4 regions of the Klebsiella sp. PL-2018 genome follow, and region 1 is predicted to be linked to each of the others. Evidence: predicted binding sites of a transcription regulator. Region 1 holds the regulator's gene; each other region holds the start of a gene.
What was found. Region 1 encodes Fur, which represses iron uptake genes when iron is present. Its sites were predicted from a motif close to ATAATAATGAGAACNACTATCAA; they were not measured.

Region 1 (3,374 bases):
TTTGCCGCCGCCCATAAAAAAGGCGTTGGTGCGGGCCACGTGCAGGGCGCCGGAGAGGGGCGGCTGAAAGTTAACCCCGTGCTGGCGCATCCAGTCCCGGCACTGCGATGAGGTGCGGATCACCAGGCGCGCCAGCGCTTCGTTGGTGTTGCCCTCGGTGACGCGCAGCAGGTCCTGCCAGTACTCTTCTTCCGGATAGCTGTCGACCAAAACATCCTGCGGAGCATCGTGCATACAGCGAAGATTCCGCGTGTGCTGAGAGTTGCCGCCTCGCCATTCCCGCGGCGCGGCCTCCAGCAGCAGTACGGACGCGCCAGCTTCCCGGGCGGTTAAGGCGGCGCATAGCGCGGCATTGCCGCCGCCAATGACCAGTACATCCACCATTTATGGCTCCATTACGCTTTGCTTGATTGTTAAATTTGTAATGGAAATGTATGCGTTACGGCCGGCTGGACGCTATGGCGTATTGCTAAAGGGGGGTTTAGTTTGCGTAAAGGCTGGCGCCGGGCCAGCGACCCGACTCAACCAGCTGACGCATGACTTTCGCCAGTATTACGCGGGCCGCAAGGCCTGCCGGAGTCAGCTCATCATCGGAAAGGCTGACGAGAAAATTAGGTCGACTGAGTATCGGATTGTCGACGCCGATCACTCTCAGGGACTCGCTGTCGAGATGGGAAATTGCCGCCCCCGGCTGCAAAGTGGCGCCGAGCCCGTCGCGGACGGCGCGCATCAGCAGGGCCAGGCCGTCGATTTCAGCCACCACATCGACGCTCAGGGCATGCTCCTGGCAGATCGCCTCCAGCCTGCCGCGCAGTCCATGCCCCAGGCTTGGCATAATCAGCGGGATAGCGGCCAGCTGGCCAGGCGAGATGCTCGCTTCGGGAAGGGGAGAGAGCACGTCATGGGTGCCAATCAGAAACAGACGCTCTTCGAGAATAGGTCTGGCGCTCCAGCGCACAAGCTTCTCCTTCTGGAACACGATAGCTAAGTCAAGCTGGCGGGTGTTGATCATGCGTTCAAGGTTACCGGAGAGGCTCTCGACCAAATGCAGGCGGACGTCGGCATAGCTTTCGCGCATCGCGTGAATAAAAGGCACCCCGAGAACGGAGGCGGTGCTGGGGGCCATACCGACGCTGACGTGGCCGGAAAGGCGCGCCTCGCGCGCGGCGAGAACCGCATCATCGGCGTGACGCAGCGCGAGCTGCGCCTGGGAGTAGAAGGCGAGGCCGGCGCTGGTCGGCATTACGCCGCGAGACGTCCGCTGCAGCAGGCGAATGGCGAGTTCGTTCTCGAGGCGCGCCATCTGTTGGCTAAGCGCGGAGACGCCGATATCCAGGTCAAGCGCGGCGCGGCCCATACTGCCGGTTTCAATAATGCGCACAAAATAGCGTAGCTGGCGAAGCTCCATGTCGACTCTCCGTACACGTCAGGATGCACTGACAGTAAACGTATTGCAGCGCGAGAGAAAGAGGCGGCAGATTCCGGGCAAAAAAAAGCCAACCTTCAGGTTGGCTTTTGGCGGTATACGATGCGGTGATTATTTCTCTGCCGCGTCGTGGGCATGTTCATCTTCGCGGCAGTCGCCTTCTGCGCAGTGGCCGTACAGGTACAGGCTGTGGTTAGTCAGGCGAATACCGTGCCTTGCGGCAATTTCACGCTGGCGCGCTTCGATGGAATCATCGCTAAATTCGATCACTTTGCCGCAGTCGAGGCAAATCAGGTGATCGTGATGATGCTGCTGCGTCAGTTCAAAAACGGATTTACCGCCTTCGAAATTATGACGGGTGACGATGCCGGCGTCGTCGAACTGGTTCAGTACGCGGTAGACGGTGGCCAGGCCAATCTCTTCACCCATATCAATCAGGCGTTTGTATAAGTCTTCCGCACTGACATGATGGTTATCCGGTCCTTGCAGCACTTCCAGGATTTTTAATCTCGGAAGCGTCACTTTCAGGCCAGCTTTCTTTAATGCGGTATTGTTGTCAGTCATGCGGAATCTGTCCTGTTGCTAAACGATCTACTTCCTTCAGCGGAAGTAATACAGAGAATCACCCGATGTAATGCGTCTCATTATAGAACTGCCATGGTGAAATGAAAACTGCAAGCATCGGGCCTTGTATGCTGTCAAAAACGAGGCACTCGCTACAAAGTGCTTCACGCGACCCCGTTAAATCAGAGGACATTGTACAGATATGTGATTAAAAGTTAAAAACTTGTAGCTATAACTTTGATTGCTTTTATCTATCAATTCGGCGAAACCTGATGATTACGCCGTTCAGACTCAGGCATTCTTGATTTCTTCGAGGTGCAGTTCTTCAGAAATCTGTTTTACCCATTTTTCCACGCGTTCGTTAGTCAGCTCAGGCTGACGGTCTTCGTCAATGGCCAGGCCAACAAAGTGATCGTCATCGGCCAGGCCTTTAGAGGCTTCAAAATGGTAGCCGGCGGTCGGCCAATGGCCAACGATAGTTGCGCCGCGCGGTTCGATGATATCGCGGATAGTCCCCAGTGCATCACAGAAGTATTCAGCATAGTCCTCCTGATCGCCACAGCCAAACAGAGCCACCAGTTTGCCATTGAAATCGATCTCTTCCAGCGTCGGGAAAAAATCGTCCCAGTCGCACTGGGCTTCGCCGTAGTACCAGGTGGGAATGCCGAGCAGCAGGATATCGTGAGCTTCCAGATCCTCTTTGCTGCTTTTGGCAATGTCGTGAACATCAGCAACGTCTTTACCAAGCTGCTTTTGGATCATTTTTGCAATATTTTCGGTGTTGCCGGTGTCGCTGCCAAAAAAGATGCCGATGATTGCCATGAGTAAAATAACCTCTTGAAACTTAATGATGTGGTAGTGGCGTAATGCCCGCAGATAGGGGCAATGATAGCAGAACTGAGAAGGGCGCGGAAACAGCAATCACGCCCAACTGCACACTCTGCTACACGAAAGCTTATTTTTTGAGGGTTTTAGGCTTTATCCTGGTCGCGCAGGGCTGCCAGCTGGTTCATCAGCATCTCTTCGATGAGATCGCTGCGGTTCATGTTACGGGCTTCGGCCAGCTCATTAAGCGCATCGACAGCATCGGCATTGAGCTTTAGCTCCACGCGCTTCAGACCGCGACTCTTATCGCGTTTAAGCTGATTGCGTTTGTTGATGCGCAGCTGTTCATCGCGCGAAAGCGGATTCGTTTTCGGTCTACCCGGCCGACGCTCAGTTGCGAACAAATCTAATGTCGTACGGTCCGTTTGTTCTTTTGCCATGATTCAGAGTGACTTCGGGGGAAACAAGCTATCGGGCATAGCCGATGCAGACAGCGCGCCATAATACATCAGGCGACGGGCTGCGCCAACGGCCGCGGGCATTAAGCCGCGCGGTCGAG
Region 2 (3,374 bases), 420 kb from region 1:
CGCGGAAAATCTTTACTCTCGCGCTGGCGATTTTTACCCTGGCGTCGGTTTTTTGCGGGCTGTCGACCAACGTCGATGTGTTCGTCGCGATGCGTATTCTGCAGGGGATAGGCGGCGCGCTGATGGTGCCCGTTGGCCGGCTGGCGGTACTACGTACCACACCGAAGCACCAGTTGATTAAGGCGATTGCCACCCTGACCTGGCCGGCGCTGGTCGCGCCCATTATTGGCCCACCGCTGGGCGGATTTATCACCCGCTACGCCAGCTGGCACTGGATCTTCTTTATTAACGTGCCGCTCGGGCTTATCGCTATCGCCCTGTCGCTGCGTATCATTCCGAATATTCGCGAAGATGAGCAGCGCCCCTTCGACCTTTCCGGCTTTGTTGCCACCTCGGTGGCGATGGTTAGCCTGGTCGCCGCCATGGAGCTGCTCGGCGATCGCCAGCCTCTGGGCTGGCAGACGCTGGCGCTACTGGCGTTGGGCCTGGGCTGCATGCTCTTCGCGCTGCGGCACTTCCGCCGCACCAGGTGGCCGATGGTGCGCCTTGATGCGCTCAAGATCCCCACCTTCCGGGTCACCATGTACGGCGGTTCCCTGTTCCGCGCCTCCATTAGCGCCGTGCCGTTTCTGCTGCCGCTGCTTTTCCAGGTCGGATTTGGTATGGACCCCTTCCACTCGGGGCTGCTGGTGCTGGCCGTGTTCGTCGGCAACTTAACCATCAAGCCCCTCACAACGCCGCTGATCCGCTGGCTGGGCTTTCGCCGCCTGCTGCTGATTAACGGCGCATTAAACGTTTTGTCGCTGCTGGCCTGCGCTTTTTTAACGCCGCAAACGCCGGTTTGGCTGATCTTTGTGATTCTCTATCTCGGCGGGGTCTTCCGCTCTATCCAGTTTACCGGCATCAGCACGCTCGCGTTTGCCGATGTGCCTTCCGCGCAAATGAGCTACGCCAATACCCTGTTCAGCACCGCGTCACAGCTGGCCGTGGGGCTGGGCATCACGCTCGGCGCGATAGGCATTCGTCTTGGGGAAACGTTCAGCGAATGGTTTACGCTTTCTCACCTGCCGGGCATCAGCTTCCGCCTGTCGTTTATTTTTATCGCGGTGATTTGCCTGGTCGGCATGATTGATAGCCTGCATCTGGCCAAAGAGGCGGGTAGCAGCGTATCGAACAAAAAGAAGTAGCCAAAGAAAAGGCCAGCAGCGCTGGCCTTTAGCATCTCATCATGACGGGATATTAACCGACGATCTGGCGCACAAACGCTTCGATCTCTTTATCCTGGCAGTTCTCAAAGAAGCACTGCTGGAAACGAGGGCCAGAAACGGCGGTTTTCACCAGCTCCGGATCGATCGCGCGCAGCGTATCCAGATTGTTTTCCTTAACCACGGCCGCTTTAACCGCGTTCAGGATCCCGGCGTTACGCACCTGAGGCTCTTTACGCTCCGGCGGATAACCTTCGCCGTTGCGGCCGGTAAAAGCTTTTTCAAAGATAAAGCGTACGTTCAGCTCTGCGCCCCAGCCAAAACCCTTCGCAAACGGCAGAGAAAGCGCGTTACCGTTGTTGATCTGCGCAAACAGGAAGGCATCAGCAGGGTCGATACAGTAGCCGCATACCACGCCAGGGTGAATATTCAGCGACATCAGCGCGCCCTGCCCGGTACCGCAGCCGGTCACCACAAAGTCCACCGCTTTCGAATTCAGCAGGATACTGGCCATGATCCCCAGATGAATATAGGTCAGATGATGATCGTTTTCATCGCTCATACCGACGTTGTAAACCGGGAAGCCTTTTTCTTCAGCAACGGCGTTTAACTCATTGAGGATGATGGCGTTTTTGTTCGCCTGGCTGTTTTCCATCATCAGTGCGATTTTCATGCTTTACTCTCCTGAATGCTCTGCGGGCACTCCCGCGATAGTTCGTTAGCGTTGCTATGAACAATACTACCTTACGAACATACTTTCAAATTTTATGAAAAGTTGTTTTATAAATTGCATCTCACCTCACACTTTTGACTTCCGCCCCCGGCTGGTGCGGCATCCCCCCACCCTTACCCGCGTCAGGCTAATCCCGCCGCGGCCATCGGGCGGGTCTATTTTCACCGCTAAATTAGGCTCAACGATTTTTCGCATAGAATATTAAATTAAAACCATTCTCATTATTTTTAAATCGCCAATGCGTGTTATTCCCATTTGCATTATTAATAAATGATTTTATTAATTTACTTTTTGCAAATAAATTAATAACAAATTATAGTGAGCGCACAATAATCCTTAATTCTATTTTCCGGAGCAGCCTGATGCTAAAAACTGAAATGATCGACAAGCTGAATGCGCAGATGAATCTCGAACTTTATTCCTCTCTGCTTTATCAGCAAATGAGCGCCTGGTGCAGCTACCACAGTTTTGAAGGCGCCGCCGCGTTTTTGCGTCGCCACGCGCAGGAAGAAATGACCCATATGCAGCGCCTGTTCGACTATCTGACCGATACCGGCAGCCTGCCCTGCATCACGGCTATCGCCTCACCTTTCGCCGAATATGCGTCCCTGGATGAGCTATTTCGCGTCACCTACGAACATGAACAGCTGATTACGCAGAAAATTAACGAACTGGCCCATGCGGCAATGACCAGCCAGGATTATCCAACATTTAATTTCCTGCAGTGGTACGTTGCTGAGCAGCACGAAGAAGAGAAACTGTTTAAATCCGTTATTGATAAATTGACCCTTGCCGGTAAAAGCGGTGAAGGCCTGTACTTTATTGATAAAGAGCTGGCAACGCTCGACACACAAAATTAATCATTACGGCAGCGACGCCCGGCGTTCGCTGCCGTATGAGTATTAATGGCGGCAAATTTTACTTTCGTGCGTATTAAATCCTTCCTCAGCGGCAATAAATTTGCCTTTTTTCTGCAAAAACGCCACCAGCTCCGCCGCGCTCAGATTTTCCGCCGAGCAGGTATGGAATCGAACCTCTTTCCCAAAACGGTCGATAATCGCCGCTTCCAGCGTAGCAACAGTGTAAGACTCGCCTGATGAAATCATCATTTGCAGCACTTCGTGACCATGAATCGATGGCATAACCCCTCCCGTAAAGGCCGAAGAATAAACCAGCCAGGGCGGCGGATTCTTGCGCCAGCGCAGCTTTCGCGCAAACCTCTGGCATCGTAAAGTTATCATTACACCCCCTGTAACCCTCATTTGACGAACTCACTGATTTCACATACTCTGCGCGGCATAATTAATTGTGTATTCCGTAATGGATAGAGAAAAGCGTGAAGAACCGCACTCTGGGTAGTATTTTAATCGTTGCCGGCACTACAATCGGCGCAGGGATGTTAGCGATGCCGCTGGCCTCGGCGGGCGTGGGTTTCG
Region 3 (3,374 bases), 2.5 Mb from region 1:
CGGCGGGCGCTTTGTCGGCTATTTTCGCCGGCGTCACCTGATAAGCCCGCACTTCGCCGTGGCCGTCAGGAGAAGGGTAATGAATATACTCCGGGCGGATATCCGGGTCGGTAAACGCCACCTGCTCCGCCAGAGCATAGTCGGGCTTCAGCAGGTTAAACAGCGCCAGCGCGGTCATCCCGCCGACGGTATACTTCCCCGCCAGCTGGAGAAACTCGCGTTTGCTGATTTTGCCGTGGGCGTAGTAGTCATAGTATTCGAGCAGCTGCTGCGGAAAATCTTTGGCCGTTAGTCGCGTCATCACCCTGCCTCCGTTATTAAGCGCCCTTTAAGCAAAGCAGAAGCCCGGACATACGCCAGCGGAGAAAAGCAGAAACGGGGAGTAAAAAGCCCAGCGGCCAACACCGCCGGGAGAGGAGGGATCAGTGTTTCACTTTGGTCAGACGATCGAGGTAGCCCATCACAAAGGCCGACAGCACAAAGGTCAGGTGGATGATGACGTACCACATCAGCTTATTGTCCGGGACGTTTTTCGCATCCATAAACACCCGCAGCAGATGAATGGAAGAGATCGCCACGATGGAGGCGGCAACCTTATTTTTCAGCGAAGTGGCGTCCATTTTGCCCAGCCAGCTGAGCTTCTCCTTGCCCTCGTTGATATCCAGCTGGGAAACAAAATTTTCATAGCCGGAGAACATCACCATCACCAGCAGACCGCCCACCAGGGTCATATCCACCAGCGACAGCAGGGTCAGAATCATATCCGACTCACTGACGCTGAAAATATGCGGCAGTATGTGGAAGATCTCCTGAAAAAATTTGATCGTCAGCGCAATCAAACCGAGCGAAAGGCCAAAATAAACCGGCGCCAGCAGCCAGCGCGAGGCGTACATAGCATTTTCCAGAAAGCGTTCCATAAGATCCTGTCAGTTAACATAAACGGCCGCCATTATACCGCAACAGGGCAACGTTATAGCAACAGGCGTCCAACAAGAGAGCGATTCGAGGAGATAAAAAAGGCTGGCGCAAGGCCAGCCTGAGAAGATGGGTGGAGAGAGGTTACTTCGCTTTGACGGTTTCTTCGCCCACCAGGCCAATCTTCAGATAGCCCGCCTGGTGCAGGGTATCCATAACCTTCATCATCGTCTCGTAGTCCACGGTTTTATCCGCGCGGAAGAAGACGGTGGTGTCTTTCTTGCCTTCGGTCAGCGCATCCAGCGAGGCGATCATGCTCTCGTCGGTAATGGGGTCATTGCCGAGGAACATGGTTTTATCCGCCTTCACCGACAGATAGATCGGCTTTTCCGGACGCGGCTGCGGCTGGCTGGAGGAAGCAGGCAGATTCACCTTCACGTCGACGGTAGCCAGCGGCGCCGCCACCATAAAGATGATTAACAGCACCAGCATGACGTCGATAAACGGCGTCACGTTGATGTCGTGCATTTCGCCGTTATCATCGAGGTTTTCGTTAAAATGCATCGCCATAAAGCATTAACCTACGCGTAGTTTCTGGGCGGTACGTACCGGCTTAACGCCGCTGGCGCTCAGGTCCAGGTCGCGGCTTTGCAGCAGCAGAACCTGGGCGGCGACATCGCCAAGGGACGCTTTGTAGCTGGCGATCATGCGGGCAAAAATGTTGTAGATGACCACCGCCGGAATCGCAGCGAACAGGCCAATTGCCGTGGCCAGCAGCGCTTCCGCGATACCCGGAGCAACCACCGCCAGGTTAGTGGTCTGGGTCTGGGCAATCCCGATAAAGCTGTTCATGATGCCCCAGACGGTACCAAACAGGCCGACGAACGGGGAAATCGCGCCGATGGTCGCCAGATAACCGTTGCCGCGTCCCATGTAACGACCTACCGCCGCCACGCGACGCTCCAGTCGGAAACCGGTACGCTCTTTAATGCCTTCGTTATCTTCAGAACCCGCGGAAAGCTCAAGCTCATTTTGCGCTTCGTTGATCAGCTGCGAGGTCAGGCTTTTCGCATCGAAACCGTTAGCGATATCGCTGGCCTGGTCGAGAGAGCGTGCTTCAGCAACCAGCTGCTGTTCGCGCTTGAGGCGGCGCTTGCTGGCCAGGATTTCTGCGCCTTTGCCGAAAAAGATAGCCCATGTAACGACCGACGCCAGAATCAGGCCGATCATCACTACCTTAACGACAATATCGGCATGATGATACATACCCCAAACGGAGAGATCCGCCTGCATCAAATTATTACCCACACTGTATCTCCAGGACGTAAATCACAAAATCTGCGCACAATAATATCAAAACGACATCGAATTGATAGTGGTTCTCATTAGTATTTACACTGTGCAGCAAATCACGTTTATTTTCCTTGCGCTTACGCAGTAAAAAAGTTGCTGACCCCGCCGTTGATAAAATTTTTACCTGTATCCGCCGCGACCCGGTACATCAACGGGCATTCATGTTAGTTTAGACGTCCAGACGTATAAAAACAGGTTATCTGAACATGGCTGATAAACATCTTGATACTGCGCTGGTTCACGCCGGGCGCAGCAAAAAATACACCCTGGGCTCGGTAAACAGCGTCATTCAGCGCGCCTCATCGCTGGTTTTCGACACCGTCGAAGCGAAAAAGCACGCGACGCGCAACCGCGCCAAAGGCGAGCTGTTCTACGGGCGTCGCGGGACGCTGACCCATTTCTCCCTGCAGGAAGCAATGTGCGAGCTGGAAGGCGGCGCCGGCTGCGCCCTCTTCCCCTGCGGCGCGGCGGCGGTCGCGAATACCATTCTGGCGTTCGTCGAGCAGGGCGACCATATTCTGGTGACCAACACCGCCTATGAGCCTACCCAGGATTTCTGTACGAAAATTCTCGCCAAACTCGGCGTCACCACCGGCTGGTTCGACCCGCTCATCGGCGGCGATATCGCTCGTCTGGTGCAGCCGAACACCCGCGTGGTGTTCCTCGAATCCCCCGGCTCCATCACCATGGAAGTCCATGATGTTCCGGCGATCGTCGCGGCGGTACGTCGCGTCGCTCCCGAAGCCATCATTATGATCGACAACACCTGGGCGGCGGGCGTGCTGTTTAAAGCGCTGGAGTTTGGTATCGATATCTCCATTCAGGCCGGCACCAAATATCTGATCGGCCATTCCGACGCGATGGTGGGTACCGCCGTGTCCAATGAGCGCTGCTGGGCGCAGCTGCGCGAAAACGCCTATCTGATGGGGCAAATGGTGGATGCCGATACCGCCTATATGACCAGCCGCGGCCTGCGCACCTTAGCGGTACGCCTGCGTCAGCACCATGAAAGCAGCCTGCAGATTGCCGAATGGCTGGCGCAGCATCCGCAGGTGGCGCGCGTGAATCATCCCGCCCTGCCCGGCAGCAAAGGCCATGAGTACTGG
Region 4 (3,374 bases), 2.5 Mb from region 1:
CGGAGCAGGCCGGCGCGGCGCGGCGCGTATTACCGCTGGACGCGGCGCAAGAGCAGATTTCCGATCAAACGAGCGAACAGGTACGGCTGCTGGCGAAGATTAAGCAGGCGCTTAACGAACGTGGGCTGGTGCTGTACGCCCAGCCTATCCGGGACGCCTCCGGAGAGGGGTATTACGAGATACTGAGTCGTATGCGCTGCGGTAATACCATCATTACGCCCGATCGGTTTATCCCGCTGATTGCGCAGTTTAACCTGAGCCAGCGTTTTGATATGCAGGTGCTGGATACGCTGTTTAGTTCGCTCAATCACCATCATGGTCAGCATTTCTCCGTCAACCTTCTGCCCTATACGCTGATGCAAAAGGATAGCGCGGCGCAAATCATCGCGCTGTTTAAACGCTATAACCTGTCGGCGGAGGCGATAACGATTGAAGTTACCGAAGAGCAGGCGTTTTCCGATGTCGAGACCAGCATGCATAACATCCAGCTGCTGCGAGATTTCGGTTGCGGTATAGCGATTGATGACTTTGGTACCGGCTACGCAAACTACGAGCGTCTGAAAAGCCTGCGGGCCGATATCCTGAAAATTGACGGCTGCTTCGTGCGTGATATCGAGACCGATCCGCTGGACGCCATTATGGTCAAATCCATTATTGAAATGGCTAAGGTTAAGAAGATGAAAGTGGTGGCGGAATACGTTGAAACGCCGGAGCAGCGGGAAAAGCTTCTCGAGTTAGGCGTCGATTATCTCCAGGGGTATCTGGTTGGTAAGCCGCTGCCGTTGAGCGAACTGCGGGCATGAAAAAGCCGGGACTTGCCCGGCTTTCGCGATAACGCTGACGAATTACAGTACCAGCGCGGCGATAGACGCAGAGAGCACGCTCACCAGCGTAGAACCGTACACCAGCTTCAGGCCGAAGCGGGAAACCACGTTACCTTGCTCTTCGTTCAGGCCTTTAATCGCGCCGGCGATGATACCGATAGAAGAGAAGTTGGCGAAGGAGACCAGGAAGATAGAGATGATGCCTTCCGCACGCGGAGAGAGCGTGGCGGCAACTTTCTGCAGATCCATCATGGCGACGAATTCGTTAGAAACCAGCTTGGTGGCCATAATACTTCCTACCTGCAGCGCTTCACCTGCCGGTACGCCCATCACCCACGCAACCGGATAGAAGATGTAGCCGAGGATCCCCTGGAAGGAGATGCTATAGCCGAACCAGCCGGTGACGGTGGCGAACAGGGCGTTCAGCGCGGAAATCAGCGCGATAAAACCAATCAGCATGGCGGCCACGATAATCGCCACTTTAAAGCCCGCCAGGATGTATTCACCCAGCATCTCGAAGAAGCTCTGCCCTTCATGCAGGTTAGACATCTGCAGATTTTCTTCGCTTTCGTCAACGCGATACGGGTTAATCAGCGACAGCACGATAAAGGTGCTGAACATGTTCAGTACCAGCGCCGCAACTACATATTTCGGCTGCAGCATGGTCATGTACGCGCCCACGATAGACATGGATACCGTAGACATCGCGGTCGCCGCCATGGTGTACATGCGGTTGCGGGACATCTTGCCAAGAATATCTTTATAGGCGATGAAGTTTTCGGACTGGCCCAGAATCAGCGAGCTGACAGCGTTAAAGGATTCCAGCTTGCCCATGCCGTTGATTTTGGACAGCACGGTACCAATCGCGCGAATGACGATAGGCAGAATACGAATATGCTGCAAAATACCAATCAGCGCAGAAATAAAGACGATCGGGCACAAAACCTTCAGGAAGAAGAACGCCAGGCCTTTGTCGTTCATGTTGCCGAAGACGAAGTTTGTCCCTTCGTTGGCGAAACCGAGAAGTTTTTCAAACATCTCGGAGAAGCCCTTCACAAAACCCAGACCAATGTCAGAGTTCAGGAAGAACCAGGCCAGCAGCACTTCAATGACAAGCAGCTGAACGACATAACGAATACGAATCTGCTTACGGTTGTGGCTGACCAACAGGGCCAGAATGGCCACCACTACGATCGCGAGAATAAAGTGCAGGACGCGGTCCATATTTGCTCCAAATATGAGGCAGGTTAAATTTCTGTGCACATTCTATGTAACAAGCGCAAAGAAAACGAGAGCCAGCACACACTATTGCAAGGATATGTGACTAATGGCAAAAATAGTGATCAACCATGCATTTTTGTTATGTTACGTAAAGGTTTTAAAAGTTGCTCAGTTGTACTATTCTGGTGATTAATTAAAAGCGTTTATCAGTTCCCCGGTTTTCCGTTGCCAACCCGCTATCGTTCTCCCCTATCACAGCAATCATTATCATCGCTCCAAATGAACTTGATAATCATTCGCATTTTGATAGCATGAAACATAGCAAAGGCTATATTTCCAGAGGCAGAAAATGACCAACAGTCGCGTTGAGAATAGCAGCGGTCGCGCAGCGCGCAAGATTAAGCTCGCCCTGATGGGGCCGGCGTTCATTGCTGCCATTGGCTATATCGATCCGGGTAACTTCGCCACCAACATTCAGGCCGGCGCCAGCTTTGGCTACCAGCTGCTGTGGGTGGTGGTATGGGCTAACCTGATGGCGATGCTGATTCAGGTGATGTCGGCGAAGCTGGGCATCGCCACCGGTAAAAATCTGGCGGAGCAAATTCGCGACCACTACCCGCGTCCTGTGGTGTGGTTCTACTGGGTGCAGGCCGAAATTATCGCTATGGCGACCGATCTTGCCGAGTTTATTGGCGCGGCTATCGGATTTAAGCTGGTGCTCGGCGTGTCATTGCTTCAGGGCGCTGTATTGACCGGAATTGCGACGTTCCTGATTCTGATGCTGCAGCGTCGCGGTCAAAAGCCGCTGGAAAAAGTGATAGGCGGGCTGCTGCTGTTTGTCGCCGCAGCGTATGTCGTTGAGCTTATCTTCTCCCAGCCCGCGCTGGCACCCCTGGCGAAAGGGATGATCGTGCCTTCACTGCCGACCAGCGAAGCGGTGTTTCTTGCCGCCGGGGTATTGGGGGCGACCATCATGCCGCATGTTATCTACTTACACTCATCGCTCACTCAGCACCTGCACGGGGGGACGCGCAAAGAGCGCTATAACGCCACGCGCTGGGATGTCGCCATTGCCATGACCATCGCGGGTTTTGTTAACCTGGCCATGATGGCGACCGCCGCCGCCGCCTTCCACTTTAACGGCCACACCGGGATTGCCGACCTCGATCAGGCCTATCTGACGCTGGAGCCCTTACTGAGCCACGCGGCAGCTACCATCTTTGGTCTGAGCCTGATAGCGGCGGGTTTATCCTCCACGGTTGTGGGAACCCTGGCAGGGCAGGTGGTAATGCAGGGCTTTATCCGCTTTCATATCCCGCTGTGGTTTCG

Region 2: the regulator Fur is predicted to act here: its motif matches at 2,144-2,166, upstream of ftnA (non-heme ferritin).
Region 3: the regulator Fur is predicted to act here: its motif matches at 2,285-2,307, upstream of exbB (tol-pal system-associated acyl-CoA thioesterase).
Region 4: the regulator Fur is predicted to act here: its motif matches at 2,331-2,353, upstream of MKleb_RS19795 (Nramp family divalent metal transporter).

The regions. Positions count from the first base shown of each region.
Region 1 covers NZ_CP077673.1:1,698,858-1,702,231, forward strand. Annotated here, with positions in the region: gene tcuA (FAD-dependent tricarballylate dehydrogenase TcuA) at 1-384, opposite strand, end outside; gene tcuR (tricarballylate utilization LysR family transcriptional regulator TcuR) at 482-1,408, opposite strand; gene fur (ferric iron uptake transcriptional regulator) at 1,538-1,990, opposite strand; gene fldA (flavodoxin FldA) at 2,282-2,812, opposite strand; gene ybfE (LexA regulated protein) at 2,962-3,255, opposite strand.
Region 2 covers NZ_CP077673.1:2,118,116-2,121,489, reverse strand. Annotated here, with positions in the region: gene MKleb_RS09840 (MFS transporter) at 1-1,187, shown strand, start outside; gene MKleb_RS09835 (RpiB/LacA/LacB family sugar-phosphate isomerase) at 1,240-1,878, opposite strand; gene ftnA (non-heme ferritin) at 2,301-2,798, shown strand; gene MKleb_RS09825 (YecH family metal-binding protein) at 2,841-3,080, opposite strand; gene tyrP (tyrosine transporter TyrP) at 3,275-3,374, shown strand, end outside.
Region 3 covers NZ_CP077673.1:5,054,581-5,057,954, forward strand. Annotated here, with positions in the region: gene yghX (YghX family hydrolase) at 1-301, opposite strand, end outside; gene MKleb_RS23800 (TIGR00645 family protein) at 423-917, opposite strand; gene exbD (TonB system transport protein ExbD) at 1,060-1,485, opposite strand; gene exbB (tol-pal system-associated acyl-CoA thioesterase) at 1,492-2,223, opposite strand; gene metC (cystathionine beta-lyase) at 2,475-3,374, shown strand, end outside.
Region 4 covers NZ_CP077673.1:4,236,554-4,239,927, reverse strand. Annotated here, with positions in the region: gene MKleb_RS19805 (EAL domain-containing protein) at 1-803, shown strand, start outside; gene MKleb_RS19800 (NupC/NupG family nucleoside CNT transporter) at 846-2,048, opposite strand; gene MKleb_RS19795 (Nramp family divalent metal transporter) at 2,395-3,374, shown strand, end outside.